DNA from 3 places in the Rhodococcus sp. NPDC127593 genome. Region 2 is predicted to be linked to each of the others. Evidence: riboswitches for the same ligand, from Rfam matches in the RefSeq annotation. Region 2 holds a riboswitch; each other region holds the start of a gene.
What was found. A riboswitch is a leader RNA that binds a small molecule or an ion and turns the genes downstream of it on or off. The one in region 2 is predicted to bind S-adenosylmethionine.

Region 1 (2,967 bases), on a different contig from region 2:
CCGGGTAGTTCTGCTGCAGGCCGTAGTTGAGCGAGGCGCGCGCGAAGTCCTCGATGGACTTGGTGAAGTTGTACTGACCCTGGACGACGCCGCCGCCCTCGGGGAAGTTCACCAGCTCGTGCTCGATCGGCTCGCTGCCGTCCTCGGGCGTGTAGGTGATCATCACCTTGCCGGGGCCGGGGACCTTGAAGTCGGTGGCGCGGTACTGGTCACCGAAGGCGTGACGGCCGATGATGATCGGCTTGGTCCAGCCCGGAACCAGTCGCGGAACGTTGGAGATGATGATCGGCGCGCGGAAGATCGTCCCACCGAGGATGTTGCGGATGGTGCCGTTGGGCGACCGCCACATCTTCTTGAGGCCGAACTCCTCGACGCGTGCCTCGTCCGGGGTGATGGTCGCGCACTTGACGCCGACGCCGTGCTTCTTGATGGCGTTGGCCGCGTCGATGGTCACCTGGTCGTCGGTCTCGTCCCGGTACTCGATGCCGAGGTCGTAGTACTCGAGATTCACATCCAGGTAAGGATGGATCAGTTTGTCTTTGATGAACTGCCAGATGATGCGTGTCATCTCGTCGCCGTCGAGTTCGACGACGGTGCCCTCAACCTTGATTTTGGACATGGGTGCTTCGCGTCCTCCTAGGAAGTTTCCCTGGTTACACGGTTGCGGGCGCACTTTGTGAGTGGGTCCGCGAACGGTTCGCTTATCAAACGTAGACGGTCAAGGCGGCCGCTGGGAGACCGCACCTAAACAAGACAAGCGTACTGCTATGCGCCACGCTCGCAACACGTGGGGCACGCACCCCCACCCCTACCCGCGGGTAACTTTTCCCTGCTAGTGGCCCTGATCGGTGCCGTTTCCGGTCGTTCCACCCCAGCCGCTAAGATTCACTGCAGGTCATGAGTGCCAGCAACGAGCCCCGGCTAGCTGGCCGGCAACCCTCCACCGCGGTGGGGTGCCCCGGGTGATGACCTGGTTCCCTGATTCATACAACAGTCGGGTGACAAGCGCGGGTCCGACATCGGAGGTTCATGATGTGTTGTTGTTGTCGTAGATAGACCCCAGACAAGCCCTGCGCGCGAACGCACCAGCACTCCGTCCGCGCCTCGTCAGACCACTGGAGTAGACAGCACATGACCGAGAACTGGTCGTTCGAGACCAAGCAGATCCACGCCGGGCAGACGTCCGACGCGACCACCAAGGCGCGGGCGCTGCCGATCTACCAGACCACCTCGTACACGTTCGACAGCACCGATCACGCTGCCGCGCTGTTCGGTCTGGCCGAGCCGGGCAACATTTACACCCGCATCATGAACCCCACACAGGACGCGGTCGAGCAGCGCATCGCCGCCCTCGAAGGCGGTGTCGCCGCCCTGCTGCTGTCCTCCGGACAGGCCGCCGAGACGATCGCGATCCTGAACCTCGCCCAGGCAGGCGACCACATCGTCTCCAGCCCGCGGCTGTACGGCGGCACCTACAACCTCTTCCACTACACGCTGCCCAAGCTCGGCATCGAGGTCTCGTTCGTCGAAGACCCCGACGACCTCGAGCAGTGGAAGGACGCGGTCCGGGACAACACGAAGGCGTTCTACGGCGAGACCATCTCCAATCCCCGCAACGACGTCCTCGACCTGCCCGGCATCTCCGGGATCGCGCATCAGCACGGACTCCCGCTGATCGTCGACAACACGGTGGCCACCCCCTACCTGATCCGCCCCCTCGAGCACGGCGCGGACATCGTGGTGCACTCGGCCACCAAGTACCTCGGCGGCCACGGCACGGCGATCGCCGGTGTCATCGTCGACGGCGGCACATTCGACTGGACCCAGGGCCGCCACCCGGGCTTCACCACCCCCGACCCGAGCTACCACGGCGTCGTCTTCTCCGAACTCGGACCGCCCGCGTTCGCCCTCAAGGCGCGCGTACAGCTGCTGCGCGACCTCGGGTCGGCGATCTCCCCGTTCAACGCGTTCCTCATCTCGCAGGGCATCGAGACCCTCAGCCTGCGGATGGAACGCCACGTGTCGAACGCGACCGCCGTCGCCGAGTACCTCGAGGCGCGGCCGGAGATCGTGTCCGTCGGATACGCCGGGCTCGCGTCCTCGCCCTGGCACGACCGTGCGAAGCAGATCGCACCGAGGGGGGCGGGCGCCATCGTGACGTTCGAACTCGCCGGCGGCATCGAAGCGGGCAAGAAGTTCGTCAACGCGCTCACCCTGCACAGTCACGTCGCGAACATCGGCGACGTCCGCTCGCTGGTGATCCACCCCGCATCCACCACACACGCCCAGCTGACCCCCGAGGAGCAGGCCGCCAGCGGCGTCACCCCCGGACTGGTCCGCCTGGCTGTCGGCATCGAAGGGATCGACGACATCATCGCCGATATCGAGACCGGACTTACGGCGGCGGCATCTTGACCGTGAGCGCTGTACAGAACCTGCCCGTGGCGGACGGACGTCTCGGCACCATCGACATCGGATCACTCGAGCTCGAGAGCGGAGAAGTGATCCCGTCGGTGTCCCTTGCCGTGCAGCGATGGGGAGAGCTGTCCCCGAACCGGGACAACGTGGTGCTCGTCGAGCACGCCCTCACCGGCGACTCCCACGTCACCGGACCGGTCTCCGACGAACATCCCTCCCCCGGCTGGTGGACGGGAATGGTCGGTCCAGGTGCGCCGATCGACACCGACGAGTGGTGCGTCGTCGCGACCAACGTCCTCGGTGGCTGCCGCGGCACCACCGGTCCCGGTTCGATCGCCGAGGACGGGCGCCCGTGGGGCAGCCGTTTCCCGGAGATCTCCATCCGCGACCAGATCGCGGCCGAGAAGAAGTTCACCGACCTGCTGGGCATCGACAAGCTGGCGTCCGTCGTCGGCGGTTCGATGGGCGGAATGCGCGCGCTCGAGTGGGCGGTCACCTACCCGGACCAGGTGGCGTCGGCGCTCGTTCTCGCGGTCGGCGCCCGCGCGA
Region 2 (2,967 bases):
CCGGAGAGAACTTCCGGCCCGGTGGCTTCCTCGATCACGCGGACAGGTACGAGCGGGCCGGGCAGTTCCTCGACACCGCCCGGGCGATCTGGGATGCGTGGGCCGACGATGCGGTCGCGACGCGCACCGACGCGCCGTCGTGGTCGACCCCGGACGGTGTGCAGGAGGTGTCCCGGCGCACGTCGCAGTTCGGCGTCACGATCACCCCCACGCTGCCGCGCAGCGCGCAGGGGCATCCCGTCATCTTCCAGGCCGGCGACTCACCGGCGGGCCGGGACTTCGCGGCCGCGCACACCGACGTGATCTTCTCCCGGCACGGAACGCATTTCGACGAGGCGCTCGCCTTCGCCGACGACATCAGGGGCAGACTGCGTCGTGCGGGGCGCCCCGAGGACGATGTGAAGATCCTGCCGGGGACGCAGATCGTGCTCGCGGAGAACGCGTCCGAGGTGGAGGAGAAGGTGCGCTGGGTCCGCGAGGGCCAGTACACCGGGCAGACGGCGTTGTCTCTGGTCGGCCAGGTGTGGGGCCGCGATCTGTCCGATCGCGACCCGGACGGTCCGCTGCCCGAATTCGATCCGGTGCCCGCGCCGATCTCCGTCACCCGCGGGGCCGCGCGCGACGGAAAGGATCCGCTGGCCATCGCCAGGGAATGGCGGGCCCTGGCCGAGGCGCAGAACCTGTCGCTGCGGCAGGTCGCGATCGCGACCACTCAGCGCTCCGGCTTCGCCGGTACTCCCGGACAGGTCGCCGACGAGCTCACCCGGTGGGTACGCAGTGGGGCCACGGACGGCTTTAATATCTCGCCGTACCTGGTGCCCACCGGACTCGACGAGATCGTCGACCTGCTCGTACCCGAATTGCAGGAGCGCGGTTCGTACCGAACGGAATACGACGGTTCCACCCTGCGTGAGCACCTCGGGCTCCGGCCCGCCCTGTCGTGGCGGGAGGTCGAGTCCCGGCAGGCGGTCGGGTAGCGAGGGTCCATGTGGCGCCGCGACCGGGGATCTCTTACACTCGGTAACGACCATCCAGAGCGACCGAGAGACCTGGCTCGTTGACGTCGCAGCAACCCCCCGCCCTGCGGGTGCGGGTGCTACCGCCGGGATCGATGGAGGAACCATGTTGACCGAAGGCTTCGTGAGCGCCTGGGGGCGTCTGCACGTCGATCTCTGCCGGCTGTCCACCTCCATCTGTCACAGCTGACCTGACACCCCGACAGACATCCGGGGTTCCTGCTCTACACACCGCATCCGCGTCGGATCCGGTGTCACTCACCTTTCTGTGCGCGTGAGCGCTGCCGATACGACGGGCAGCGCGCACGGCACTTCTTCGAGATCACGGAGTTCTCGGTGCCATCAGTGCCTTTGTCCTCGCCCTACCGGATCGCAGCAGGTATCGGAGTCGCCGCCGCGCTGGCCACGGCGCTCACCGCCTGCGGTGGGGGTTCCAGCAATTCCTCCGCGGATGCGGGCCCCGCACAGCCCGGCGGCACTCTCCGTTACGGCCTCTCGCAGGCACCCACGTGCGCCGACCCCGCACAGTCGGGCACGAACCAGACGATCTACGTCGCTCGTCAGGTGGTGGACTCGCTCACCGATCAGGACCCGGCAACGGGCGAACTGAAGCCGTGGCTGGCCGAGAGTTGGGAAACGGACGCCGACGCGTCCTCCTTCACGTTCCACCTGAAGGAGGGGGTGACGTTCAGTGACGGAACACCTTTCACCGCGGAGTCGGTGAAGAAGAATCTCGACGCCATCGTGAACACCCTCACCGGGGCCAAGGCAGCGCTCGGTGCCAGCTACCTCACCGGCTACACCGGCACCACCGTGATCGACCCGCTGACCGCGCAGGTCGACTTCGCCGCACCCAACGCGCAGTTCCTGCAGGCGTCGTCCACCCCGCAGCTCGGCATCCTGTCCGATGCGTCCGTCGCGAAGTCCGCCGAAGAGCGGTGCACCGGCAAGATCTCGGGCACCGGGCCGTTCACGTACGCCGACTACCAGCAGGACAAGTCGGTGACCCTCGCCAAGCGCGCCGGGTACAACTGGGGTTCCGACGTGTTCGGCCACGACGGCGAGGCCTACCTCGACACCATCGAGTTCAGTGTCGTCCCCGAATCAGGTGTCCGCACGGGCAGCCTGTCCTCCGGGCAGCTGGACGCGATCAGTGACGCGTTGCCGCAGGACGCCCCGCAGATCGAAGGTGCGGGCGGGCAGGTGCTCACCACGTCGAATCCCGGAACCCCGTTCGGCTTCCAGCCCAACGTGACCCGTGGACCGCTCGTCGATCCCGTCGTGCGCAGTGCGCTGGTCCCCGCGATCAACCGGCAGGAACTGGTCGACACCGTGCTCGGCCCCAACTTCAAGCCGGCCACCAGTACGCTGGCCAGCCGGACCCCGGGCTACGTGGCGCTGCCGGACGTGACATATGACCCGGAGAAGGCGAAGTCGATCCTCGATCAGGCGGGCTGGGTTCCCGGTGCCGACGGCATCCGGGAGAAGGGCGGTCAGAAGCTGAGCTTCCCCGTTCTGTTCAGCTCCGTGTTCGCCGGCAACCAGGCCATCCTCGAGCTGGTGCAGCAGCAGCTCAAAGAGGTGGGAGTGGATCTGCAGCTGAATCTCGTGTCCACCCCCGAGGCCACCGCCCGCCAGAATTCCAAGGACTTCGACGCCACCTACTACAACAGCACCCGCGCAGACGGTGACATCCTCCGCACCCAGTTCGGCCTCGAGGGCCGCAACCTGAACAGCCGCGGACCGATTCCCGCGCTCGACGACGTGCTCGCGAAGCAGCTCGCCACCACCGACACCGCCGAGCGGAGCGCGCTCGTCGCCGACGCCCAGCAGCAGGTGCTCGACAACGGTCTGTGGATCCCCACGGTGGAGTTGTCGCAGGCGATCGGCGCCGGCCCCAACGTGCAGGATCTGAAGTTCGAGGCCTCGGCCCGGCTCCAGTTCTTCGACA
Region 3 (2,967 bases), on a different contig from region 2:
TGGCCGCTCTCCTTGGCGTAGGTCCAGTTCCGGCGCCCCGCCACCAGGGTGCGCACCGCGTCGACCAGCCGATCCACGTCCTCGGAGCAGCTTCCGAGACCCACACTCACGCGCACGGCGCCGTCGGGCCGGCCGAGGCGTCCCAGCAGCGGATGGGCGCAGAAACGCCCGTCGCGAACTCCGATTCCGTGCTCGGCGGACAGGTAGGCGGCGATCTCTCCCGGCTCGAACCCGTCGATCGTGAACGTCACGATCCCCACGGTGTCGGGCGCGTCCGACCACAGCCGCAGGAACTCCAGGCCGTCGACGGAGCCGAGGCCGTCGAGGAGCCGGCCGGTGAGCGCCGCCTCGTGTTCGGCCACCGTGCCGAAGTCCAGCTCGGACAGCGCATCGCACGCGGCGGCGAGCGCCGCCGCGCCGAGCACGTTGGGCGACCCCGCCTCGTGCCGGGCGGGGGCGGGCGCCCACTGGGTGGATTCGACGGTCACGTTCCGGACCGCTCCGCCGCCTGCGAGGTAGGGCTCGGCGGCGTCGAGCCAGTCCCGGCGGCCCACCAGCACGCCGGAGCCGAAGGGGGCATACAGCTTGTGCCCGGAGAAGGCGAGGTAGTCGACACCCCACTCCTCGATGTCGATGCGTCGGTGCGGTGCGAGCTGAGCGGCGTCGACGAGAATCCGTGCGCCGCAACGATGCGCCACCTCGGCGAGGGCGGCGATCGGCAGCACCTCGCCGGTCACGTTGGACGCTCCCGTCACCGCGAGCAGGGCGGTGGGCTTGGAGCACAGTTCGGCGACGAGCAGGCGGACGGTCTCGTCCAGCGTGTCCGCCGCCCTCACGACACGAGAGTTCTTCCACGGCAGCAGGTTCGCGTGGTGCTCGATGTCGAGGACCACGGTGCTGCCGGGGACACAGCCGGCGAGCAGATTCAACGAGTCGGTCGTGTTCCGGGTGAAGACCACCACCTGGTCCTCGCCGGCTCCGACGAACCGGGCGACCGAGTCGCGGGCCTTCTCGTAGCACTCGGTCGACACCCGCGACGCGTAGCCGGCGCCGCGGTGCACGCTGGAGTACGTCGGAAGCAGTGCCCCGATTCGGTCGGTCACCTGCGCCAACGCCGGCGCACTGGCGGCGTAGTCGAAGTTGACGTAGGTGCAGTCACCGCCCTGAACGAGCGGAACCCGCAGGTCGGAGCCCGAAACTTGAGCCAGGGGGGCAACACACACGTCAGCGGTCAATACAGCAGTCATCACGACATCCCTAGTAGTCAGGGACTCGTCGCAGGGTCGGTGCCCTCTCGGAGTCCGCGCTTGCCGGATCCGGTATGGACCTCAGCCTGGTCGTCACCCGGAGCACCCCGCCGCGGTGGAGGGTTGCCGACCAGCTAGCCGGGGCTTGACGCTGGTACTCGTGACCTGTTTCGAAGATTGCAGGATCGACGCGCAGTTGTCAACCCGAAACCCGGGAGTCCGGGATCCGCGCCCGTGAACTCGCGTCAGTTGGGGGTCGCCGCGCGGAGCGGGGCGAGCTGATGTGCAATCGGGTTGAGGGCCAACCTGTTCGGGTCCTTCTTGGGTGTGCAGTCCCACGGCCGCACGGCGGCGGGGTCGCCGAACACGATCCGGTTCGCGCTGCGGACGCCGAGACTGCCCTGCGGAGCCGCACAGGACGCGGCGGTGTTCTGCGGGAAGCCCGGTCGTCGTAGCGCAAACTTCGCACCGCCATCGGTGGTGCACGTCGCTCGCAGGTCTTGACTGAATTTTCAGTTTGGAATATCTTCGGTACCCAACAGGACGTGATGACGGTCACCTCCGCCCCCAGAATGTGAGGTCCGCAGTGTCCACGAATCTCGACCCGGCGACGCCCCTCGACGACACCGCCCCCTCCCCGCCGGAGGACCGCTTCGGACACGTCGAAACGATCGGCGTGGAGTACATCCCCGAATCGGAGCGCGATTCGCGACCGCTCAACATGCTCGCCGTGTTCTTCGGCGGCAACCTGGCGTTCTCGGTGATCGTGTTCGGCTGGCTCCCCATCACGTTCGGGCTCGGGTTCGGCAGCGCGGTCGCGGCCAGCGCGGTCGGCATCGGCCTCGGCACGCTCCTCATCGCTCCCCTGTCACTCCTGGGTCCGCGCACCGGCACGAACAACACCGTGTCGAGTGGTGCGCATTTCGGAGTGAGCGGACGGATGATCGGATCCGGTCTCACGCTGCTCTTCGCCCTCGCGTACGCCGCGATCGCGGTCTGGACCTCGGGTGACGCGCTGATTGCCGCCGCCCACCGCCTGCTCGGCACCCCGGTCGACAACGGCATGCTCGCGCTCGGCTACGGCATCATCGCCGCCGAGATCGTGGCCGTCGCGCTGTTCGGCCACGGCACGGTGGTCGCGCTCCAGAAGTTCGTGCTGCCCGTCGTCGCCGCGCTGCTCCTGCTCGGTGTCTTCGCATTCGGTGGTCGCTTCGACGGCGGCGCGGGCGGCGGCGACTATCTCCTCGGCGGATTCTGGCCCACCTGGATTCTGGCCGTGGTCCTCGCCGTCGGCGGTCCGTTGTCGTACGCCCCGACGCTCGGCGACTACAGCAGGCGGATCTCCCGGGTGCGGTTCAGCGACCGTTCGATCGTCGCGGCCACCATGGCCGGCATCTTCTTCGGACTGTTCCTGACCGCGGCGTTCGGGTCGTTCACCGCCTCGACGTTCACCACGCTCAGCGCCTCCTACGTTGCCGACCTGGTGGCGGAGGCGCCCGGTTGGTACGTGCTGCCGATCGTCCTCGTCGCCCTCGCGGGCGGACTCGGGCAGGGCGTCCTCAACGTCTACGCCAGCGGCCTCGACCTGGAAGCGCTGATCCCCCGGTTGCGCCGCGTCCACACCACGCTGATCACGTCGGCGCTCGCGGTGGCCCTGCTCTACATCGGCGTCTTCGTCGTCGACGCCGTCGATTCGATCACCGCGATGACCCTGGTGCTC

Region 1: it holds a riboswitch for S-adenosylmethionine, as region 2 does, so the genes downstream of both, ACFVJ3_RS10760 (bifunctional o-acetylhomoserine/o-acetylserine sulfhydrylase) here and ACFVJ3_RS09285 (putative leader peptide) in region 2, are expected to answer to the same signal.
Region 3: it holds a riboswitch for S-adenosylmethionine, as region 2 does, so the genes downstream of both, ACFVJ3_RS19485 (aminotransferase class V-fold PLP-dependent enzyme) here and ACFVJ3_RS09285 (putative leader peptide) in region 2, are expected to answer to the same signal.

Annotation. Positions count from the first base shown of each region.
Region 1 is NZ_JBHXWI010000009.1:165,475-168,441, reverse strand. Features, by position in the region: gene ACFVJ3_RS10765 (NADP-dependent isocitrate dehydrogenase) at 1-619, opposite strand, end outside; SAM riboswitch class IV at 894-1,014, shown strand; gene ACFVJ3_RS10760 (bifunctional o-acetylhomoserine/o-acetylserine sulfhydrylase) at 1,132-2,415, shown strand; gene ACFVJ3_RS10755 (homoserine O-acetyltransferase) at 2,412-2,967, shown strand, end outside.
Region 2 is NZ_JBHXWI010000008.1:49,463-52,429, forward strand. Features, by position in the region: gene ACFVJ3_RS09280 (NtaA/DmoA family FMN-dependent monooxygenase) at 1-977, shown strand, start outside; SAM riboswitch class I at 1,025-1,118, shown strand; gene ACFVJ3_RS09285 (putative leader peptide) at 1,123-1,206, shown strand; gene ACFVJ3_RS09290 (ABC transporter substrate-binding protein) at 1,362-2,967, shown strand, end outside.
Region 3 is NZ_JBHXWI010000019.1:133,786-136,752, forward strand. Features, by position in the region: gene ACFVJ3_RS19485 (aminotransferase class V-fold PLP-dependent enzyme) at 1-1,247, opposite strand, end outside; SAM riboswitch class IV at 1,299-1,413, opposite strand; partial or broken gene ACFVJ3_RS19490 (mammalian cell entry protein) at 1,493-1,687, opposite strand; gene ACFVJ3_RS19495 (purine-cytosine permease family protein) at 1,834-2,967, shown strand, end outside.